4 regions of the Vibrio rarus genome follow, and region 1 is predicted to be linked to each of the others. Evidence: predicted binding sites of a transcription regulator. Region 1 holds the regulator's gene; each other region holds the start of a gene.
The links. Region 1 encodes CRP, which controls carbon source genes, mostly activating them, when cyclic AMP is high. Its sites were predicted from a motif close to TGTGANNNNNNTCACA; they were not measured.
Positions count from the first base shown of each region.

Region 2: the regulator CRP is predicted to act here: its motif matches at 1,251-1,266, upstream of malT (HTH-type transcriptional regulator MalT).
Region 3: the regulator CRP is predicted to act here: its motif matches at 2,969-2,984, upstream of udp (uridine phosphorylase).
Region 4: the regulator CRP is predicted to act here: its motif matches at 2,151-2,166, upstream of recB (exodeoxyribonuclease V subunit beta).

Region 1 covers NZ_AP024900.1:202,240-208,230, forward strand. Annotated here, with positions in the region: gene OCU56_RS00915 (aspartate aminotransferase family protein) at 1-9, shown strand, start outside; gene astA (arginine N-succinyltransferase) at 33-1,052, shown strand; gene astD (succinylglutamate-semialdehyde dehydrogenase) at 1,076-2,539, shown strand; gene OCU56_RS00930 (DUF1338 domain-containing protein) at 2,558-3,349, shown strand; gene crp (cAMP-activated global transcriptional regulator CRP) at 3,478-4,110, opposite strand; gene OCU56_RS00940 (phosphoribulokinase) at 4,336-5,205, opposite strand; gene OCU56_RS00945 (YheU family protein) at 5,272-5,493, opposite strand; gene OCU56_RS00950 (hydrolase) at 5,503-5,991, opposite strand, start outside.
Region 2 covers NZ_AP024901.1:520,782-526,772, forward strand. Annotated here, with positions in the region: gene OCU56_RS15350 (glycogen/starch/alpha-glucan phosphorylase) at 1-925, opposite strand, end outside; gene malT (HTH-type transcriptional regulator MalT) at 1,476-4,181, shown strand; gene OCU56_RS15360 (polysaccharide biosynthesis protein) at 4,257-5,991, shown strand, end outside.
Region 3 covers NZ_AP024900.1:986,879-992,869, reverse strand. Annotated here, with positions in the region: gene OCU56_RS04720 (COG3014 family protein) at 1-81, opposite strand, end outside; gene hinT (purine nucleoside phosphoramidase) at 81-431, opposite strand; gene OCU56_RS04710 (DUF1887 family protein) at 653-1,813, shown strand; gene udp (uridine phosphorylase) at 2,131-2,904, opposite strand; gene OCU56_RS04700 (CBS domain-containing protein) at 3,161-3,577, opposite strand; gene OCU56_RS04695 (HlyD family secretion protein) at 3,909-5,120, shown strand; gene OCU56_RS04690 (DUF2955 domain-containing protein) at 5,110-5,991, shown strand, end outside.
Region 4 covers NZ_AP024900.1:595,635-601,625, forward strand. Annotated here, with positions in the region: gene recC (exodeoxyribonuclease V subunit gamma) at 1-1,981, shown strand, start outside; gene recB (exodeoxyribonuclease V subunit beta) at 2,247-5,831, shown strand; gene recD (exodeoxyribonuclease V subunit alpha) at 5,879-5,991, shown strand, end outside.

The DNA.
Region 1 (5,991 bases):
ACCCTATAGATAACTATCAGGAGGATAGTGGGATGCTAGTAGTACGCCCGATATTTAAGGATGATTATGACTCGCTGCACTTGTGTGCAGAGGAGTCGGGCCATGGCTTTACTTCGTTACCGGTCAATCAGGAATTATTAAGCAATCGAATTGCTCATTCTGTAAATAGCTTTCAAAAAACTGAGGTGTCATCACCTGGTGATGAAGGGTATTTAATGGTTGGTGTTGACTGCGATAGCGGTGAAGTTGCGGGTACTACTGGCATAGAAGCATCCATTGGCTGGGATGCGCCTTTTTACTCATATCACATCAGTAAAGTGGTGCACTCATCCCCCCAGTTAGGCGTTAATAACGTAGTTAAGTTATTGACCTTTGGCAATAATTACACCGGATGCAGTGAAATCTGCACTCTGTTCTTACGCCCTAAATTTCGGGGTGGCTTAAATGGTCGCTTAATGTCGAAGTGTCGCTTTCTTATGATGGCTGAGCACCCCCACCGTTTCTCTACAACGATTTTTGCGGAGATGAGAGGGGTATCCGATGATAAGGGCAACTCTCCATTTTGGGATTGGCTGCAAGAGCACTTCTTTTCGATCGATTTTACTTTGGCGGACTACCTGACTGGGATTGGTAACAAGGGGTTTATTGCCGACTTGATGCCTAAATTGCCTATTTATATCAATTTGCTAAGCCCTGATGCGCAAAATGTCATAGGAAAGGTGCACGATAACACGCGCCCTGCATTAAAACTTTTGGAAAATGAAGGGTTTACATGCCGAGACTATGTGGACATTTTTGATGCAGGCCCTACAGTTGAGTGCGATTTACGCAATATAGATACAGTGCGTCATTCCTTTAGAGCCAAGGTATCTATTGCTGAGCATGGCAGTTCCATTAGTTATTTGATTAGCAATACTTCATTTGAACATTTCAGAGCAGTGGCGCAACAAGCGGCATTTGATGCTGAAACCCAAAGTGTCATTATTAGCCCTAAAGTTGCCCAAGCTCTGCAAGTTGAGGCCGGTGATTGGGTACGAATGGCGGCGGTGTAAATCGAACAACAAGGACGAACGTAATGGAAACGCATTTTATTGCAGGTGAGTGGATTTCAGGGCAAGGACATGATGTTAACTCTTTAGCTCCCTATAATAGCGAAGTGGTTTGGCAAGGGCATAGCGCGACTAAAGGTCAGGTGGAATTGGCTGTTGCGAGCGCTCGTCATGCTTTTTTGGCTTGGAAAAAACAGACATTTGCTCAGCGCGAGGCTGTGGTGCTACGTTTTGCTCAATTGGTCAAAGATAATGCTGAGCTTATTGCACAAACGGTGGCGAAAGAAACAGGAAAACCGTTATGGGAAACGCGCACCGAAGCGACTGCCATGGCTGGCAAAATTGCGCTTTCAATTCAATCTTATCATGAGAGAACCGGTACAAAGCACAAGCAAGTAGCGGGTAATGATGTCACCTTACAGCACCGCCCGTTAGGAGTGTTGGCTGTCTTTGGTCCATATAATTTTCCTGTCCATTTACCAAATGGACATATTGTGCCAGCGTTGTTGGCAGGAAATTCCGTGGTATTTAAACCTTCGGATCTCACTCCACTGTGTGGCGAGCTTGCCGTTAAATTGTGGCATGATGCGGGCTTACCTAAAGGTGTTATCAATTTGGTTCAGGGCGGCAAAGAAACAGGCATTGCATTAGCTGAGTCTGCTCAAATAGACGGTCTGTTATTTACCGGTAGTGCGAATACGGGGCATATTCTTCATCGTCAATTTGCCGGTCAACCGGAAAAAATGCTGGCGTTAGAGATGGGAGGAAATAACCCTCTTGTCGTGAGTGAGCAGTTTGGTGATATAGATGCTGCCGTTCATACCATAGTTCAGTCAGCATTTATTAGTGCAGGACAACGATGTACTTGCGCGCGACGCCTGTATATTCCTGAGGGGCAAGGGGGAGATGAGATAGTAGCGCGCCTTGTTGAAGTCACCCGCAAGCTTAAGATGGGACAACCATTTTCAGAGCCTCAACCTTTCATGGGTACCCTCATTTCTCGAGGCGCTGCAGAGCAAATTATTGTCGCAAAACAGACATTAATGGGTTTAGGTGCTAAGGCGTTGCTAGATGGTGAACTGCTGGATCACGCGTTTGTTGCACCAAGTATTTTAGATGTAACGGACATCGCTGAGTTACCAGACGAAGAGTATTTTGGCCCGTTGTTACAGGTAGTGCGCTTTACTGATTTCGCCCAAGCTGTCGAGTTGGCGAATAACACTAAATATGGCCTTTCTGCAGGATTAATTTCAACTAATGATGAACAGTGGCAATACTTTTCTGATGAAATTCGTGCCGGCATTGTTAACCGAAACCGCCCTATAACCGGTGCCAGTGGTGATGCACCATTTGGTGGCCCGGGTGCATCAGGAAACCTGAGACCTAGTGCATTTTATGCGGCGGATTACTGTGCGTATCCCATGGCTTCTATTCAGGGGGCTGAGTCTGTTTTTCCAGAGACCTTGTCTCCGGGTCTTCAGTTCGATTAACCCTTACAAGGAGTTACCATGAGTGTGCAAAAGCTATTTGACCTATTGTGGCATGACTTTAATGGTCGGCTTTGTCCTTCTTCCGTTACGATTCATGAGTTGTTAAAGCAAAATAAAGTGCTGATCAATGATCATATCGCATTACGAACTTTTGCCTGTTCGCCCATTGATTTGAAGGTATTGGCCAAACCACTACTTGAACTTGGCTATCAGGCGGGGGGAGAGTATGTGTTTACCGCTAAAAAGTTGTTAGCCAAGCATTATCAGCATCCAGATCCTCTCATGCCTAAGGTTTTTATCAGTGAGCTTCAGTTAGATCAGTGCTCGAGTGAGTTACGTACTATAGTGGCTAAATTGGTGTCGCAAATAGATGACGGCCAACTTGAGGGGAGTGATTTTCTGCATGGGGGCAGGTTGTGGAACTTGAGCTTTGCGGACTATCAACAATTGGCGAAAGAGAGTGAGTATGCCTCTTGGGTGGCCGCCCATGGGTTTGGTGCGAATCACTTTACCGTGAGTGTCAATCAACTTGCCCAATTTCAAGATGTCGCAGAGGTGAATGCATTTTTAAAGCAGAAGGGTTTTGTTATTAATGCTTCGGGTGGAGAAGTGAAAGGCACGCCACAAGTGCGGTTAGAGCAATCATCTACTATGGCTGACAAGGTAAATGTTGCCTTCTCTGATGGAGAGCATATGATCCCTGGCGGCTTCTATGAATTTGCCAAGCGCTATGAAGTGTCTCAAGGGAAGCTCTATCAAGGGTTTGTGGAAGCTTCTGCGGATAAAATATTTGAAAGTACGAATAAGTAATTCGATTAAGCTAATGTCAATTACAGTAAGTAAATAATTAGAAGTTTATTACGATTGGTCTAAGTATAAAAATAAAAAAAACCACTGTTAAATAACAGCGGTTTTTTATCTTTAATTGTAGATGTTTATTAGCGAGTGCCGTAAACCACAATCGTTTTACCGTGTGCAGAGATAAGATTCTGCTCTTCAAGCATCTTCAAGATACGGCCTACAGTTTCACGAGAACAACCTACAATCTGACCGATCTCTTGACGAGTGATCTTGATTTGCATGCCGTCTGGGTGAGTCATAGCATCTGGCTGTTTAGCAAGGTTTAGTAGCGTCTGTGCAATACGACCTGTAACGTCAAGGAATGCAAGGTCACCTACTTTTTGGCTAGTAACTTGTAGACGGTTAGCCATTTGCGAAGAAAGACGCATTAGGATGTCTGGGTTAACTTGGATAAGCTGACGGAATTTCTTGAATGAGATTTCTGCCACTTCACATGGAGATTTTGCTCGAACCCAAGCTGTACGCTCTTGATCGTCTTCGAAAAGACCCAATTCACCGATGAAGTCACCTTGGTTTAGGTAAGAAAGAATCATTTCTTTCCCTTCTTCATCTTTGATCAATACGGCAACAGAACCTTTTACGATGTAGTAAAGCGTTTCTGCTTTTTCACCAGCGTGGATCAATGTGCTCTTTGAAGGGTATTTGTGGATGTGGCAATGTGACAAAAACCATTCTAACGTTGGATCTGTTTGAGGTTTACCTAAAACCATATTCTTTTCTTCCTCTCTCAGCGAGTATAATTATGTTCCCCGCCAACCCCGTATAAGTAGGGGGCGTGGGCGTAGTTGCTGCTACTACTTTTAATTTTAACAGTACGAATAGTAACTTTTTTTCAGTTAAATTTCTTGATTTTGTTAGGTATCAACTGTCGATTTTACAATCAAAACCGTGTTCTCAATCACACTCTTACGCAACAACCTAACATAATGTGAAAATTAGCCTATTTTACCTGTCTCCAATAGTTGTTGCAGGATAGGGCGAATAATCAACTCCATAGCAAAACTCATTTTTCCGCCTGGTACAACCAGCGTATTGTGACGAGACATAAATGACCCATCAATCATGGCCAGTAAGTAGGGAAAGTCGACATTCTTAAAGCCGCGCATACGGATGACTACAAAGCTTTCATCTAAGCTCGGTATTCCTTTGGCGTTCAGTGGGTTTGAAGTATCTACCGTGGGTACTCGTTGAAAGTTAATATGGGTGCGAGAGAACTGTGGGGTGATGAAATTAAGATAGTCATCCATAGAGCGAACAATGGAGTCCATTACCGCTTCTCTAGAGTGCCCTCTGTCTCGGGTGTCTCGAACAAACTTTTGAATCCACTCCAGGTTGACGATAGGTACCATGCCGATCAGCAGGTCCACGTGTTTGGCGACATTACATGTACTATCTACCACGCCACCATGCAGACCCTCGTAGAAAAGCACATCACTTTCCTCTGGCAATTCTTGCCATGGAGTAAAGGTACCGGGCATTTGGTTATAAGGCACCGCTTCATCAAATGTATGCAAATAACGACGCACTTTACCTTCGCCTTTTTCGCCATACTCTTTAAAGAAGTTCTCAAGGGCGGGAAAGTCATTTGCTTCTGGTCCAAAGTAACTGATATGACGGCCTTGGTCTTTAGCTTTACGAATGGCGACATCCATTTCAGGACGAGTGAAACGATGAAAGCTATCTCCTTCAATCCAAGCCGCCTTTACTTTCATCATATTGAACATTTTACGGAAAGCTTCAGAGGTGGTGGTGGTACCTGCACCAGAGGAGCCGGTAACCGCTATTATGGGATGCTTAGCTGACATGACTTTCCTTGTCTTGTATTTGAATGTGGAATAACGGTATGTAAATTGAGCGTAACCGTTAAAGTATCATAAAAGTTTTGCGTTGTGGCTCACTTTTATATCAATGCTTTCATGCAATTCAGAATAAACAATGACCGCAGTGCCTTGTTGCAGTTGAAGCTGAATTTGTTCTATTTTGTCTTGCAGTGATATTTCGACATCACCATAGTCGGTGCCTTCTCTTAGGATGTACTCTTTGATCAGGGTCTCTAAAGTTTGTGGGGCAATCTCTTTCCAAGGTACGATCATGCTGAATGCTTACTCGGTAATAATGTGACGGGTAAATTTATCATAAAAGCTTGGCAACGCCATCTCCAACCAAAAATAAGGTTGAGTGAGTGCTCCTCCAATAAAACCAACATGTCCGCCGTTGCCGAGAAGCAGATACTTAATGTTTTTATTTAACTTGAAAGTCGGTATCACGGCATCGGTCATAAACGGGTCATCCTTGGCGTGGATGATGTGAGTTGGTATTCGAATATCATTCAACTTGGGTAACCCAGAACATTGCGTGTAATAATCAATCGCATCCGTATAGCCGTGTAATGGGGCGGTGATTGCGTCATCAAACTGGTGTAAGAAACGCATGTTTTGCACCGTATTGACGTCGATGCCTAGCGCATCTTGTAGCAAGTGGATTTTTTGTAATGCTGTGCGTTTGAGGGAGCTGAGTAGATACGTTTGATACAGCTTAGAGAAACCTTGCTCGATACGTTTGGAGCACACGGCTAAATCCAATGGAGCGCA
Region 2 (5,991 bases), on a different replicon from region 1:
CGTGACCGGCTGCTTCATGGCGACGCAAGATGTCGCGAATGGAGGCCGCTGAATGGAAATACTGCTGCATCAGGCGCAGTGTTTTGCCTTTCTCATGGTTATCATTTGGATACAGCACTTTGGTAATGTTGCCCGCATCAATTAATGAGTGCTGAGCTTCAAAGTAATCTCCGTTATTGAAACTTTCTAAAGAGAAAGGGGCAATAGCTTGGCATTCCCATAAACGAAGTGGGTAAACCGTGTTGGATTCATAGCCCACAATCGGCAGATCCCAAGGCATCGCTTTCACTGTCATGCCCGGTACCCAGCGGCGTTTCTCTTCGCCGTTCTCAATCACAGTTTCAACCTGCCCGTAAAAACCAATTTCCTGAGCAATTTCAGGGCGAACTAACTCCCACGGATAGCCATCAATACCGCGCCAAGCATCGGGAGCCTCTTGTTGAGCGCCCTCTTTAAATGATTGCTTGAATAGACCGTATTCGTAGTGCAGGCCATAACCCACGGTTGGGTACTCTTGGGCTGCGCATGAATCCATAAAACATGCGGCTAAGCGACCTAAACCACCGTTACCTAATGATGGGTCACGCTCTTCTTCTAAAAGATCCGTTAAATTAAAACCCAACTCCTGCATGGCATCCGTAACGTGTTGATAAAGTCCCATACTGATCAGGTTATTACCCGTTAAACGACCAATAAGAAACTCAAGAGAAAGGTAGTTAACACTCTTTGCATGAGTGATTTTCTTATCGGATTCCGTTTGTAACAAATCAAGGGTCGTGAACTCCGCCAGCGCTTGGCCCATCGCTAAATACCACTGACGTGTGGATGCGTTTTCTTCCGTCGTCGCATAAGTGGCGGTTAGATGTTTCTTAACGCTGGCTTGAAAATGCTGTTTATCGAACTTTTTTTGTTGAGCTGGTTTCATAATAGGAACTCTCTCGCTTAGTTTTGTTCATCTACACTCATCATCTAGTAACCCCGTCTCTCCTTCATCATCCCAACCACCAAGGCCAATAGGAGGAGTCATGAGGGCGTAGGGAGGAGAAAAAATCACTTATTGCGCGAGCTCGCAAAAAAGGGGGGATGCGACGCACATAACAGGACTTAGGTCACAAAAATATGCACAACAATGCATTGGATGAATAAGAATGTTTGAGAGATGTAAAATTGCCCGTTGCCAATAACACGACTTCGGTCACGCTATTTTTTTACAAAGACAAAGAAACACCGCACAGCTTGTGCAGAGCCAGTAAGAGTGACCTCACAAAAAACGCCTATTAGAGATATTCATCACAAAACAGAGGCGTAGAAAGCAAATAATTGAGGATTCTCACCTTGATACGTTGCAGGATAAGTGAGCACAGCATATGCAGCACTGATTGATTTGCTTATACGTTTTTCGTGCAAATTAACCGCGACTCATCAGGCCAAGCATGTCTATTACCGTACACAACACTAACAAAAGGTCAGTCACCATGTGGATCCCTTCAAAACTCACCCGTCCAGGACGCTTACACAATGCGATTGTGCGCCCAAGAGTATTGGAATTGTTACAGCAAGCGCCTTGCTATAAGTTAGTGTTGCTACGATCACCGGCAGGATACGGTAAAACGACCATGGCCGCACAATGGCTCGCCGAAAAACCAAATGTAGGTTGGTATAATCTCGATGAGAGCGATAATGACAGCTACCGCTTTATTAACTACTTTATCCAAGTATTAAATAACGCCACAGGAAACAGTTGCCTGCAATCGCAAGCTTTGATTGAAAAACGACAATATTCGTCTCTGCACAGCCTATTTGGCGAAATTTTTGCAGAACTGACCAACAATGTTCATCAATCTTATCTAGTGTTTGATGACTACCACTTCATCACTAACGAAGACATCCACCAAGCCATGCGCTTTTTTATCAAGCACATGCCTGACAACATTACCGTTGTGATCACTAGCCGCTCCAACCCTCCACTGGGTACTGCCAATCTGCGAGTTCGGGATCTGATGATTGAAATAAACGATCGCAACTTAGCGTTTGACTTAGAAGAGACCACTCGTTTTTTCAATCTCAGAATGAAAGAAGACATTGATGAGTCCACTGCAGATAAAGTGCGCAATTACGCTGAAGGTTGGGCCTCTGCATTGCAATTAATTGCCGTCCAAGCCCAGCAATGTAATAAGCCTATTCAGCAATCACTGCACTGTATGAATGAGTTTAACCACTCTCATCTTTGGGACTATCTTGCCGAAGAGGTGTTTGACTCTGCAGACAGTGATATCCAAAACTTTCTTATGCAATGCTCCATTTTAGATAACTTTAATGACCAATTAATCTACGCAGTAACCGGTCGCGATGATGCCTTAAACATGCTGGATAACCTCAGCAAATTCGGCCTGTTTTTGAGCATTGATTCCGTGGATGAACACTGGTATCGCTTCCATTACTTATTCAGTGAATTTTTAAATCATCAACGTCTCTTGCATATGCCACATCAAGAAGCTCAATTACAAAGTAAGGCTGCCAACGCCTGGCTCACACACAACCGTCCTTTGCAAGCATTACAACATGCCAAGCGAAGTAAAGACCCACAATTGTGTGCCCATATCATGCAAGAACACGGTTGGCATATGTTCAATAGTGGCGAGCTAAGTACCCTTGAAAAAGCCATTGATGAACTGGATACCGAACAACTCTACCAAACCGCAAAACTGCCCCTTTTGCGAGCGTGGCTGGCGCAAAGCCAACACAGATTCAACGACGTGGGTGACTTACTGTCAGAAGCGAAAACCGAATTAAACAAACGAAACATCACGCTCTCCACCCAAGAAAAAGGGCAAGTGAGCGCACTAAGAGCACAGGTGGCCATTAACCAAGGAAACCCTGAAGAAGCGCTCAATTTGGCCGAATTAGCACTCAGCCAAATTGACAACAACGATTTTAGAAGCCGCATCGTAGGTACTTCGGTTATTGGCGAAGTAAACCACGTTCTGGGGCGATTAGACCGCGCCCTTCCCATGATGCAGCAAACAGAAAAGCTGGCGCGTCAATATCAAGTGTACCACCACGTTTTGTGGGCGCTGATCCAACAAAGCGAAATATTACTTGCGCAAGGATACACGCAAGCGTCGTTTGAATTGCAAGACCAAGCGTTCAAAGTTATTCAAGAACATCACTTTCAACAAGTGCCTTTACATGAGCATTTATTGCGTGGCCGGGCACAAATTTTATGGTGTTGGAACCGCTTAGATGAAGCGGAACAAACTGCGTTTAAAGGCATTGATGTGCTTGCCGATCAAGAGAGCTTACACCTACATAGCTATTCAATGTTGACTCGAATTGCGTTAGGTCGAGGGGAGCTGGATAAAGCCGGTCGATTTGTTAAAAAAATTGAAGAACTGCTTTTAGAATCCAACTATCATGTGGATTGGTCGGCCAACGCCTCCTTCTCTTTACTGCTGTATTGGCAAGCGAGTAACGACACGTCGGCTATCCATAACTGGTTGGTACAAACAGAGCAACCACAGGACGCAAACAATCACTTTAACCAATTGCAATGGCGCAATATCGCCCGTGCTCAAATTGCTTGCGATAGGCTTGATGATGCACGGCAAACCCTTACTCTGCTACAACAGCAAGCTATCGAACATAAACTCGTCACTGACAACAATCGTAACCTGATCGTGGAATCTGTTTTGTACATTAAACAAGAAAATGAAACCATGGCTCGCGATAAACTCAAGCAGGCATTGGCCTTAACCAATCAAACGGGAATGGTCGGCAACTTTATTATTGATGGCGCCTCCATCAATACACTACTAGAAAAACTGGTTAACAAAACACAAATTGGCGACTTAGAACGACATCGTGCTTTGCAGTTATTAAAAGAGATAGGCAACAAACAGCGCAGTCGTGCAGTTCACTTTGATGAAGACTTTGTAAATCAACTGGTTAATCATAAAAACATCCCAGAACTCATCCGCACCAGTCCCCTAACACAGCGCGAATGGCAAGTACTCAACCTCATTTACTCCGGCTTTAGTAACGAACAAATCGCTCAAGAGCTTGACGTGGCCGGCACAACAATTAAGACACATATTCGCAACCTTTATCAGAAGCTCAACATAGCAAATAGGAAGGAAGCCATAGAGACTGCGGAAAATTTGTTGCGTTTAATGGGATATTAATTCGCACGTATATAGAAGACATAAGAGCATTTAGCGGTTAACATAGAGGTTGGACAGTTTGAAAGATGTAACTCAATGTTTAAACTCAAATACATTTGGAACTTATCACGAGCCTCTAAACGCATTATCAGCGTTTTAATAGACTCTTTCTTTATTATTTCATCCTATTACGCCGCACATTGGGCTCGATTGGGTGATTTAATGTGGTTACCAAAATACGACAACCACAATGTATTAATCGTTACCCTACTGATCACTATTTTTACCTTTACTAAGCTCGGCTTATATCGTGCCGTCTTACGCTACCTCACGTTTCATGCATTGTACGTGGTCAGCCTGGGCACGATCATCTCCACCATCTCCATTGGCTTGCTGGCGTATTATTTCAATTCCGCCGTACCTCGCTCCGTACCCGTTATTTATGGCGCCTTTTTAGCACTGTCTTGTGGCGGTGTGCGACTCATTGTGCGGGTATTAGTTAGCCAGTCGTTTTCTAAAACCAGTAAAAGCGTATTGATCTATGGTGCAGGCTCCGCAGGCAGGCAACTTGCTTATGCATTGCGTACCTCTGATACCCATAAAGTCATTGGTTTTGTTGACGAAGATAAAACATTAGAAAATACCGTACTAATGGGAATTAAAGTTGCCAACGTCAACCTAATTGAGCGCTTAGTTGACCGTTACAACGTGCAACAAATCTTACTGGCCGTGCCAAGTGCAACGCGCACCAGACGTAAAGAAATACTCAATGAACTCGTCCACCTTTCTGCCGAAGTACTCACCATCCCTGATATGAGTGACATCATCTCCGGCAAAGCAAAAATAGATGAACTCAAAGACGTCGCTATTGAAGACCTACTGGGCCGCGATCCGGTGACTCCGCAACAATCATTGATGGAAGCGAACATCAAAGACAAGGTGGTAATGGTCACTGGTGCCGGTGGTTCCATTGGTTCAGAATTATGCCGCCAAATCATCAATCAACACCCTAAAACCATCGTGCTTTTTGAACGCTCAGAATTTGGACTGTACCAAATAGACAGAGAGATACAGGTATTCTGCCAGGACAATGCATTAAACATCGACATCCTACCTATTATTGGCTCAGTGCAAGACAGCAGTCGTCTGCTGAATGTCATGAACACATTTGCTGTACAAACTGTCTATCACGCGGCGGCCTACAAGCATGTACCCCTTGTGGAATACAACGTGATTGAAGGCATTCAAAATAACATTTTTGGTACTTACAAAACCGCGCAAGCGGCCATTAAGGCCAACGTCGAATCTTTTGTGCTTATCTCAACGGACAAAGCCGTGCGCCCGACCAACGTGATGGGAGCCAGTAAACGCATGGCTGAATTGTCATTACAGGCGCTTGCCGCAGAAACCAACCATAACACCCGTTTTTGCATGGTTCGATTTGGTAACGTATTAGGTTCCTCAGGCTCAGTGATCCCATTATTTAAGAAACAGATCGCCAAAGGGGGGCCTGTGACGGTCACCCACCCCGATATCATCCGTTACTTTATGACCATCCCAGAAGCGGCTCAACTGGTCATCCAAGCGGGCTCTATGGGCAAAGGTGGGGATGTGTTTGTTTTAGACATGGGAGAACCGGTTAAGATTGTCGATCTTGCAAGCAACCTTATTCAACTCTCCGGTTTAGAAGTCAAAAATGAAGATAATGAAAATGGTGATATTGAATTGAAATTTTCAGGCCTACGCCCTGGAGAGAAGTTATACGAAGAGCTGTTGGTGGGAAACAATGTGGAAGATACCGCTCATACTAGAATTATGACCGCTCAAGAGA
Region 3 (5,991 bases), 780 kb from region 1:
CAACGATGAGCAAGCGGTCATCACCACACAGCCCAGCGCAATGACACATAAGCGGACGCTTGTATTGGTTGTTAATCTCATTATTCGACCAGCATAGGTCCAAGCGGTTTGCCACCCACTAAGTGCATGTGAATATGGTAAACCTCTTGCCCACCAAAAGAGTTACAGTTAACGATTAGACGATAACCATCCTCTGCGATACCTTCTTCTTTAGCCAGTTTCCCCGCGACAGTAAACATACGACCTAAAGCACGCTCATCCTCTTCGGTAGCGTCATTTACCGTGGCAATGACATGATTAGGTACGATTAAGATATGCGAAGGCGCACGCGGGTTAATGTCGCGAAAGGCCGTCACTAAATCATCTTGATAGATAAGATCGGTTTTGATTTCTTGGCGTATGATTTTGCTAAAAATAGTTTCTTCTGTCATGGGAGTCTCTGGCCTGTTCCATTGATATATCAAGATTGCATCATGACCTAGCTAAATGCAATCTTCCTCCATATTAAAAAATAAAGAAGGCATATCTAAAAATGAAAACTAATATTTGTGTAAGTAATTGTGGTTGATAGACATCCACTCTGTCTATAGAACTAATATATCATGTACATTCGTCTCAACGAATCCCACATGCGAACATAAAAGGACCCTTTATGCCAATTCAACTTGGTATTATCGATAAAGACCCCATCCGCTTGGTGACACCTTTACTCGATGATCGAGCCTCCTGTCGTCATACGATATTTATAGGAGACTCAACACAAAAGCCTATGTTTGACAAACTCAGCATAGTGCTGGATATGCGCGGGATAAAAAGTGAGTTTTTTGAAATTCCCAATGTATCTAACACCGCCATTATCAAACAAAAAATTCTCCAACTAGCCGAACGACTCAAAAGCTCAGGAGAAGAAGTAAAACTCAATGCAAGTTGTGGACTACGCCACCGTTTACTCTCCGTCTATGAAGTGGTTCGCAGCTATAAATGGCCCATTTTCGTTGTTGAACCTAATAGCGACAGTTTAAGTTGGTTATACCCTGATGGCTTGCAAGATGCTCAAGTACAAGATCGTATTACCATTGCCGATTATTTGACTATTTTTGGAGCTCAAGCCCAATTTCCCGATCCTAACGATGCTATCGCCATTGATAGTTCTCTGCTCAAGATCTGTGAAAAATGGGCAGGACATGCCTTAGAACTCGGACCGGGACTGGCCACTCTTAACTTTCTTGCCACTACATGTCGCAAAGAGCAAAAATTGGATGTGGGCTTATCAGAGAAACAGCAAGGCTATCGCGAGTTAAATATCTTGCTTCAAGATTTAGTGGACGCCGAGTTAGCCACCTACCTCGACGGCATATTAACCTTCCGCTCTGAGCAAGCAAGACGCTTTTCTAATGGCGAATGGCTAGAGTCTTATGTGCATACCCAAGTAAAATCGGTGCAAGAAGAGCTATTAACCATCCAAGACTGCTCTTTAAATGTTCAAGTCACCCGTAAAATCGGTGATAAAGAAGTGCGTAACGAACTGGACGTGGCTACCGTTGTCAATAATAAACTGTATATTATTGAGTGTAAGACGAAAGGCATGCGTGATGACGGAGACGACACTCTCTACAAACTCGAGTCTCTGCGTGATTTGCTCGGTGGATTGCAAGCTCGAGCCATGTTGGTGAGCTTTAGACCTTTGCGATATAACGATATCACTCGAGCGATGGACTTAGGCCTTGGTTTGATCGGCCCTGAAGAGCTCAAAGATCTAAGAACGCATCTGATGAAGTGGCTAAAAGATGCCGGTGGTTGCGCGCAAGTTTAATGAGCGATAACTCACTGTAAACAATGCTCAAAGCCTGATTATGATAATACCAATCGTACTAAATAACTGATCATTCTAGCTTGTTAAAATACTCGATAACTGCGTTAGAATTTTTGATTGTAGAATAACGACTTATCGAAAAATTCTGCCTTGTTTTCGAGCATTTTTCCTGCGCTATTTCTGAACACTTACTTAGTGTGATTGGTATAAAAAGTCCTGATGTAGCGCTGCAACATCAGGACTTTTTTTCTGTGATACCTATCATTAATGACTCTAATTAGCCAAATCGGCTAAGTGCATCAATAACAGACTCGCCATTAGGCGTCCGCCAAGACTTTTTTAGCTGCTTGCACCACAGTACGAATCGATAGCGCTTCAATGGCTTTCATTTGTGACTGATCGGGAATTTCTTGTTGGGTACGGTTAATAATCACCCCAGCCACACAACCGGCCCGCAATCCTGAACTGGCACACATGGTCAGTAAAGTCGCCGATTCCATTTCAAAATTCAACACTCCCATCTCTTGCCACTCTTGCATTGAACCTTGGAAACGTTTCACCACTCGGCCGCTAAAGGTATCGTAGCGCTCTTGTCCGGGATAGAAGGTATCGCTAGATGCCGTCACGCCCATATGCACTGTGGCTTGTTCGCTCACTGCCGCTTCTTTCATTGCCAAGGCAATCGTAAAATCGGACACTGCAGGAAACTCCATTGGCGCAAAGTGCAAACTGGCGCCATCTAATCGCACCGAAGCCGTTGTCACTATCATATCCCCAACATTAACATCAGGTTGAATCGCTCCCGTCGTACCCACACGCAAGAAGGTATTTACGCCAAGTTGCGCCAATTCCTCTACCGCTATAGAAGTGGATGGACCGCCAATACCCGTTGAGCACACCACCACACTCTGCCCTGCTAATTCAGCCAAATAAACAGTATATTCACGATGACTGGCCAAAAATTTCGGGTTTTCCATGCATTCCGCAATGCGCTGCACACGCTCAGGATCGCCGGGAATAATTGCCAAAGTGGCTCCTTGAAGATCACTCTTGTTTACACCTAGGTGAAATACCTTTTGTTCCGCTGTCATCAAAATACCTTTATTATCTAGCCAATATTAAGGGGTAACTGTAGACAATCTCAGCACGGTCCATTGTGAGGGCAATCACAACCCGTGATAGGCAAAATAAAGTGCTGACAAGGTTAAACGGTTGCCATCACACTTTGTATGTTATGTAACATGAGTACGCCTATTACTTTCAACGCTGTGATTTATACCTTTTCCTTATGCCAGAAAAAAACCTCGAATCATCGAGGTTTATAGGGATAAGATTTGCCATCGTTCACTAAATAGGATTTTTAAAGCAGAGGTCTATAGATGCCCCTACCGCCTTTAGCACATCACTACGTGAAATAATGCCCACCAATTTTTCACCATCAATCACAGGATACACTTTCGGTTTGCCTATTTTCATCATATCGGCCAATTCAATAATGGACGTTTCAGGCGTTACCGACAGCACTTCTTTGTACATACAATCACTGACAATATGCGTATCTTGACAGTGGTAACTCACTTTAATCAGTTTATCGAGTAAATCTTGCTCTGACAGAAAGCCCACGACATGTTCTTGCTCATCGATGACTGGGCCACCTACGTGCGCAGAATTCAATACTTTTTCCAATGCAGCAGACAACGACATTGTGGGGGTAAATGTGACTGCTTGATGGCTCATATAGTCTTTTACTTTTAATGACTGCATTTAGAACTCCTTTCGCTCTACGTCACTGTGTGTCCATTAAGTGTCGACTAATTTCCTCAAATTACTAAATTGTTTTTGCCTATTTCATCAATCGTTAATAGCAATGAAGGCATCTTGCTAGGGGTCATCATCGGCCAATGGGCGCTATTAACGTAGGTATGAACCCTAGCAATACAGGCATCAAATCGAAGTAAACCCCTGTAATCACGGCTAAATTTTAACGCGGTTGTCTCTATACAAGGCAAGTATAAACACATAAACTAAAACATATAACCAACAAACATTTAACATGCGCCAAATATAGCCACCTAAATGGATTTAAGGGGTAACGATGAGTAAAACCAACGATCATTCCAGCAGCGACAGTAAACCCATTGATAACGCTGACTTGGGGAACTCTGACTTAGAGAAGCGTGAACAAGATAAAACAGACAACCAAGCCACCTCTGAATCAGGCCACTCCCCTGCCCCCATTGAAGCTGTGCGCGATCCGGTTAAGACCATCACAGGCTATGTATTTCTCTTAGTCGGACTCATTTTCGTCTGGTACCTGTTTGCAGACCGTCATACCCCATGGACAGACCAAGCTCGAGTGCAAGCCTATGTCATACCTATCACTCCACAAATTTCTGGGAATATTTTGCAAGTGAATGTAGCGCAAAATGACGCCATAAAAAGAGGAGACTCCCTTTTTAGAATTGATCCGGTTGATTATCAATTGAGTGTGGATCTTGCCCAATCAGAAGTGGAAATGGCCGGTCAAGAAATTGGCGCAGGCATGGCCACGATTGTCACCGCTCAAGCAGGCTTAGTAGAAGCGCAAACCAACTTCGAACATGTGATGGTGCAAAGTGCGCGGGTGTTTGAGTTAGAACAACGAAAATTGTATTCAAAATCCGACGGCGACAAGGCTCGCGCCGCCATCAAACAAGCCAAATCACAAGTAAGAAGTGCTGAAGCAAATTTAGAAAAAGCCAAGCAATCATTGGGCCCAGAAGGGGAAGCGAACCCTAGAGTTCGCTCGGCAATGGCAAAATTAAAACAAGCACAATTAAACTTAAACCGTACAGAAGTGTTTGCTCCAACCACCGGAGGGATCACTAACTTACAAGTGGATGTGGGCCATTACGCCAATGCGGGAACCCCTATCATGACCTTTATTGATGCCGACGATATTTGGATAGAGGCCAACCTAAAAGAGAACAACCTAGCCAATTTAAAGGTGGGGGATGCGGTGGATATTTCTTTAGATATTGCACCTGGCACACTCTATAAAGGGAGCGTACGCAGTATTGGGTTTGCTGTCGCTAGTGGCTCTAACAATGCCATTGGCGGGCTCGTCACTGTAAAATCCAGCACAGGCTGGCTACGTGAGCCACAGCGTTTTCCCGTCATAATCTCTTTTGATGAGCCCATTCCCAACGGCTTGCGTCGTGTGGGAGGGCAAGCCGATGTGCAGTTTTATACCAGTGATAATGTCATTTTAAATGGCATCGCCAACGTTTATATTCGTCTTTTAAGTTGGCTCTCTTATGTTTACTAAGCCAACACAGTACTTCAGTTTAAAGAACCTATTATGCGACGGGACTAGGGTAAGACAATTACGCTTTGCCGTCGGCGTATCGGCCTCTGCGGCACTGGCTTACACCTTCAACTGGCCTTTGTCCTTTTTATTTCCAATTTTCAGCACACTATTGCTATCTATGCCCATCGGACAAATGAACCCAAAGCAACTTATTGATGCTCTGTTTAATACTGTAAAAGGGTTTTGCTTTGGCTTGGTGTTCTCTGTGGTGCTCATCAAGTTTCCCGTGATCTTCTTGATGTTAATGTTTCTGTCACTGTTTTATATTTATTATTATCTAAACCGTGGCGGTTCATTTTGGCTCACATTGATGATGATGTTATCCATATTAATTTTACCTATGCTCACTTCCATGTCTGAAGGGTTAGCCATCGGCTTTTCTCTCGGTTTTGTTGGCTCGGCATGGGCTGCGCTACTCTTTGTCTTTGTGATGTACTACTTCATTCCAGACAAGGAGCTAACCCCCTTCCCCGATAGCGCCTCTTTTAGCAAGGTGTATTCACCTATTGCCGCTCAACTGGCGTTCAAAAGTACTTTAGTTGTCTTTCCTATTGTCGCGTTTTGCATTATCTACGCGCGCATTGATCTTCTGCTTACCATGATATTTGCCGCGCTATTTACGTTAAAACCGGAATTGAGCGCCGGTAAACAAGCGGGGATAAATTCCCTCATCTCAACCATGTTAGGTGGCGTGATTGCCTTTGCCTTTTATTGGGGGTTGGTGGCAGTGCCATTGTTTCAGTTTTTTATCATTTTATTGTTCGGCATCACCCTGTATGTAGGGAGAAACATATTTTCATCCAACCCTAGAGGAAAATATTACAGCTCA
Region 4 (5,991 bases), 390 kb from region 1:
TTTTGGCTTATCCAATGCCGATTTTGAATTGATCCATCTTTGGGTGGAGGAAGCCGGGGTGCGATGGGGCTTAGATGAGTCTACAGCCACCGAGTTTGAATTACCCCAATTGACGCAAAATACTTGGTTATTTGGCCTACAACGTATTTTATTAGGTTACTGTATGTCTTCGTCAAGTCAGCCGTTTATTGTAGCGGAAGGCTTATTAGCACCTTATGAGCATGTTGAAGGGATGCAAGCGGAACTTGCTGGTAAGTTAGCCGCTTTTATCGATAAAGTTCTGCATTATCGACAAGTATTAAGCTCGCCACAGTTCAGTAGTCAGTGGCAAGCTCAGTTAAATACTCTAGTGAATGACTTTTTTGATTTAGATATTGAAAATGAAATCGCTTTGACTTCCATTCGCGATGCCTTATCGGCATTAACCCAGCAAACCATAGAATCTGGGTTTGAATCCTCCTTGAGCCATCAGGTTGTCAGTGAGTATTTACAAGATAAGTTAGATAACTCTCGAGTAAGTCAGCGTTTTTTAGCGGGTCAAGTGAACTGTTGTACTTTGATGCCAATGCGTTCCATTCCCTTTAAAGTGGTCTGCTTATTAGGAATGAATGACGGAGTTTATCCCAGAACGGTCGCTCAAGAAGGGTTTGACTTAATGACGGTTAAGACGCGAATCGGTGATAGAAGTCGCCGTGACGATGACCGTTATCTATTTTTAGAAGCCTTGTTATCGGCACAGCAACATTTATATATCAGTTATATAGGGCAATCGATATTAGATAATAGTGAGTGTCTCCCTTCTATTTTAGTGACCGAATTACTTGAATACTGCTCGCAAAATTATTGTCGAGAAGGGGACGAGAATTTATCAGTGGATGATTCAGGAAAACAGCTTTTGCATCATCTAATTTCTCATCACAGTATGACCCCATTTAGCCGAGATGCGTTTGCTAATCAGCAAAGCTTTGCCAGTGAATGGCTTGGCATTGCCAATGGTGTATTGTCGCAGCAAGTGAAACAAGAGCCCCCACTATCGGATTACTTTTTAGAACGCAGCGGCCTAGATCAAATGGAACTGGAGCAGTTACTTTCCTTTTGGTCTTTGCCTGTTAAATCCTTCTTTAATCAGCGGTTACAAGTGTGGTTTAACGGTGAAAAAGAGCCTCTTGTAGATGACGAACCTTTTTCTTTGCAAGGGCTAGAGCGGTATTTCCTTCGCCAAGATATCGTCACGGCTATGTTAGAAGACGGAGAAGAAAGCATCTCTAAAGTCGCCGACTATTATCGCAGTTCAGGGCAGTTGCCAATAGGGCAGTTTGGCGATCTAGATGTAGCAGAAAACCAAAAGGCCATGGCAGGACTTGCCGAGGAAATTGAGTTTTATACCAGTACTAAGTGCCCCTCTATACCGTTATCTTTGCCTGTGTTTTATCGTGATAAAACGCTGACGATTACAGGTTGGCTAGATAATCATTACGCTTCAGGTTTAGTACATTATCGGGTGGGCAGTATTCGCTCAAAAGATATTTTACAAGCTTGGATAAAGCATTTATTTGCTTGTGCTTCTGGGGCTGAGGTGGTGAGCCATATCATCGGTATTGCTAAAGGGGAGGTGGAATACTTTTCTCTCCAGCCACTATCGCCACAGGATGCTATGGACTTTATTGAACCGTTAATCTCCCTGTTTTTTTCTGGCATGACTGAGCCCTTACCTTACTTTCCGCAATCGGCTCAAAGTGCTATGCAAGAGTTTGTTATTAAATCAAAAAAGGGCGATACGCAGGCAGCTAGAGAAGGGGCGAAGAGTAAGTTTAAAAGTCACTTTTTAGGCAATGACTATAGCGCGGGTGAGTGCCAAGATTTATACATTCAACGAGCGTGGCCACAATGGCAAGAAGAGTGGGGGGAGCAAGGTTATCGTCTTGCTGAGCAGGTATTTTTACCAGCACAGGAGCGGCTTTTGAAAAAAAGCACTAAGTAGGTACTGCCGCTATTAAATAAGAGAAAGGTGGCCGCCAGAATAATTATTATATGTAGGGTTATCACTGGCGGCCAAGGGGTCAGAGAGACCACTTATTTCGATATTTATAAAGATAAACACTAAGTGATTATTATTTTTGGCAAGCCTACGCTTAACCTTAGGTTTTAACAGTGAGTCGACTCACAAACTTTATGAGTTGAAGTTCGACTGTTTGTACCATGACATTATTTCATAACATTGATCACAGAATTAGATAGGGTTCACTATGACCGATGCAGCGCACATAACTCCTGCAGCATTAGATACCATGACTTTTCCCTTACATGGCGCTCGTTTAATAGAAGCATCTGCGGGAACCGGTAAGACGTTTACCATTGCAGGCCTGTACCTAAGGTTACTCCTTGGGCACGGTGATAATGGTTGTGCTCATCAGCAGCCTCTAACAGTGGAACAAATTTTGGTAGTGACCTTTACCGAGGCAGCCACCGCTGAGCTAAAAGACCGTATTCGCGCTCGTATTCACCAAGCTCGAGTGGATTTTAGTCGAGGGCATAGTGATGATCCTATTATCAAACCTTTACTTGAGCAGACTGATGACAGAGACAGAGCGTGTGAGTTGCTGCTGATGGCTGAGAGGCAGATGGATGAAGCCGCAGTGTTTACCATTCATGGTTTTTGTCAGCGCATGTTGACACAAAATGCTTTTGAATCTGGGAGCCGTTTTAAAAGCCAATTTATAAAAGATGAAACTCAACTCAAAACGCAAGTGGTGTGTGATTATTGGCGTCGGCATTTTTATCACATGAACCAAACCATGGCTGCAGAGATTCGTCGCCACTGGAAAACACCACAGGCTTTATTCTCAGATCTTGATCGGTTTATTAGTGGTAATCAAGTGTATATCCACAGTGAACAAGCACAGGGTGAACTAGAAAGTCAGTACCTTGAGCGCATTAAGGTGATCGATGAGTTAAAGCAGCAATGGTTGAGCAGCAGCGACAGTTTTGAAAAATTAATTGCAGAGTCAGGGATCACAAAAAACCCGTATAACAAGAAAAATGTACCCAATTGGATTGAAAAAATAGACAACTGGGCAAAGACAATGCCATCCACTTTAGCGCTGCCAGATTGTCTGAACCGCTTTAGCCAAAGCGCTTTGCAAGCAAAAACGAAGCCAGGTAATCAACTGCCGGAACATGCAGTATTTAACCAATCAGAGACGTTTTTTCAGTTGCCTGCATTGGAAGTGAAACAGGCTATTTTGAGCAATGCCATTCCTGAGTGTAGAAGAGAGCTTCAAAAGGCCAAACAGCAGCAACAAAAACTCTCTTTTGACGATCTGCTCAGTCAACTGGATTACGCGTTGCAACATGATGATGAAAGCTTATTAGCCGACAGAATTCGTCAGCTTTATCCCATTGCCATGATCGATGAGTTTCAAGATACCGATCCTCAGCAATACAACATCTTTAGCCATCTCTATTTGTCATACCCTAAGTGTGGTCTATTTATGATTGGCGATCCTAAGCAGGCTATTTATGCGTTTCGTGGTGCGGATATCTTTACTTATATTCGCGCTCGCAATGAAGTGACTTCTCATTTTAACTTGATGACCAACTGGCGCTCAAGTGAGTCCATGGTACAGGCGAGCAATGAGCTATTTGCGAAAGCCAAATCGCCATTTATGTACAATGAGGATATTCCGTTTATCCCCGTTTTAGCCAGCCCAGGGGCTGAAAAAAAATCCTGGTCTTTGTATGGAGAGCCACAACCTGCGATGACCCTATGGCTGCAGCAAGAAGAGGGGCAAGGGGTCGCTAAAGCGGATTACCATCACACTATGGCTCAGTCCACCGCAACTCAGATACAGCAACTGCTCAGCGCATCAGATCAAGGAGAGGCGAGGCTTAACCATGCCAGCCAAACGCCAATTCAAGCCAGTAATATCGCAGTGTTGGTTCGCACAGGTCGGGAAGCCAGCTTAGTGCGAAAAGCATTATCAGAAAAAGGGGTCGCTAGCGTTTACTTATCAAATAGAGACAGTGTATTTGCCAGTCCAGTCGCCACCGATGTGCTGATGTTTTTACGCGCAGTGTTGCACTTTGATAACGACCGAGCATTGCGCAGTGCCGCTGCCAGTAGTTTATTTGACTTATCCCTATTTGATTTGGAACGCTTAAACCAAGATGAGCACTATTGGGAGTTATTGAGTCAGGAATTCAGTGATTATCGTCAACTGTGGCTAAAGTCAGGCATTATGCCGATGATTCGTAAGTTAATTCAGTACCGTGAATTAGCGCAAAAGCTACAGACACAGCAGCAAGGAGAGCGAGTACTTACTGATTTAATGCACCTTGCCGAACTACTACAGCAAGCGTCTGCGGAGCTTGAAAGTGACCATGCGTTATTGCGTTGGTTTGAAGAGAGTCTTGCTGACGGGACTAATGGTGACTCGTCAGATGATCAAAAACAGCGTTTAGAGTCTGAAAGCAACTTAGTGCAAGTGGTTACCATTCATAAGTCTAAAGGCTTAGAGTACGACATAATTTTTGTGCCATTTGTTAGTGTCTGTCGTCAAAGTAAGCAGGCACTTTATTATGATGAGTCTCGCCAATGTACCCGCTTAGATATCGATAATAACAGTGACGGTATCGCGCTCTCTGATAAGGAACGTCTGGCTGAGGATTTACGCCTCATTTATGTGGCGATAACTCGCGCAGTGTATTCTTGTTACCTTGGCGTTGCAGCCATAAAAGAAGGTCGAAGCAAGAAAGTGATTACTCACTTAAGTGCCATTGGCTATTTATTGCAGGGAGAAGATGAGCAAGATGCTTCAGCGTTGAGCTCTGCCATAGAGCAACTGACAACAGGGTGTGACTCTATTGTAGTAAAAGATCCAGTTGCTTGGGATGAGGTTCGCTATCAACCACCCACAGAGACGCTTACGCAATTGCAAGCCAATAAAATGCAACAGCAAATCGATTGGCGTTGGAGAATGACCAGTTACTCTGGGCTAGTGAAGCAAGGTCATGGCCGTGCGCATAAAGATGAAAGTGCGTGGTTAGAGACCACGTTAGATATTGATGCTTCACAAGATCAAGCGCCATTACTTGATGTGCATAAAAAAACCATGTTTAACTTCCCTCGAGGTGCTCGTCCAGGGACTTTTCTACATACCTTATTTGAAGAAGTGGAATACACTGGATCGGCATTTAGCCAGCACAACAGCGACGTTATCGAGCAGCTATTAGTCAAAGAACAATATGAGGCAGAGTGGTTACCCATATTGCAAGATATGATAGATAAAGTGCTAAATACTGACTTAGATGGCAATGGTTTGAAATTGTCAGATAAAACCGCACAACAGCGGTTGGTGGAGATGGAGTTTTTACTTCCTATCGACATTTTATTGGCGCAACGTTTTAATACTATTACCCATCAACATGACTCGTTATCGGCACAAGCCGGAGAGCTTGGCTTTGCTCCGGTTGAAGGCATGTTGAAAGGCTTTATCGATTTGGTGTTTGAGCATCAAGGTAAATATTATGTGTTGGATTGGAAGTCGAACCATTTAGGTGACAGCGCTGAAGAGTACCACCGTCAGAGCTTAGATAAGGCAATGCTAGAGCACCGTTATGATGCGCAGTACCAAATTTATGCCTTGGCGTTGCAACGATTTTTGCAAACTCGTATTGCTGATTACTCCTACGACAGCCACTTTGGTGGCGTTTTTTATCTGTTTTTACGCGGCATGGACGGCAGTGGTGATTATGGGGTATTTTCCGCTAAACCATCACAATCCATGCTTGCACAGTTGGATGAGCATATTCGTGGTGAGGAGACACTATAATGAGCGAAATTACGGATAACCTGCCACAGACACTGAATATCTCCGAGATGGAAGTCGACCAACTGGCTCATTACACTCAAAAAAGCTGGCTAGAGTGGCTGGAACTGATGGCTAACCTAGGTATGGTGCGAGACATTGATTTTCAGCTAGCGAAGTTTTT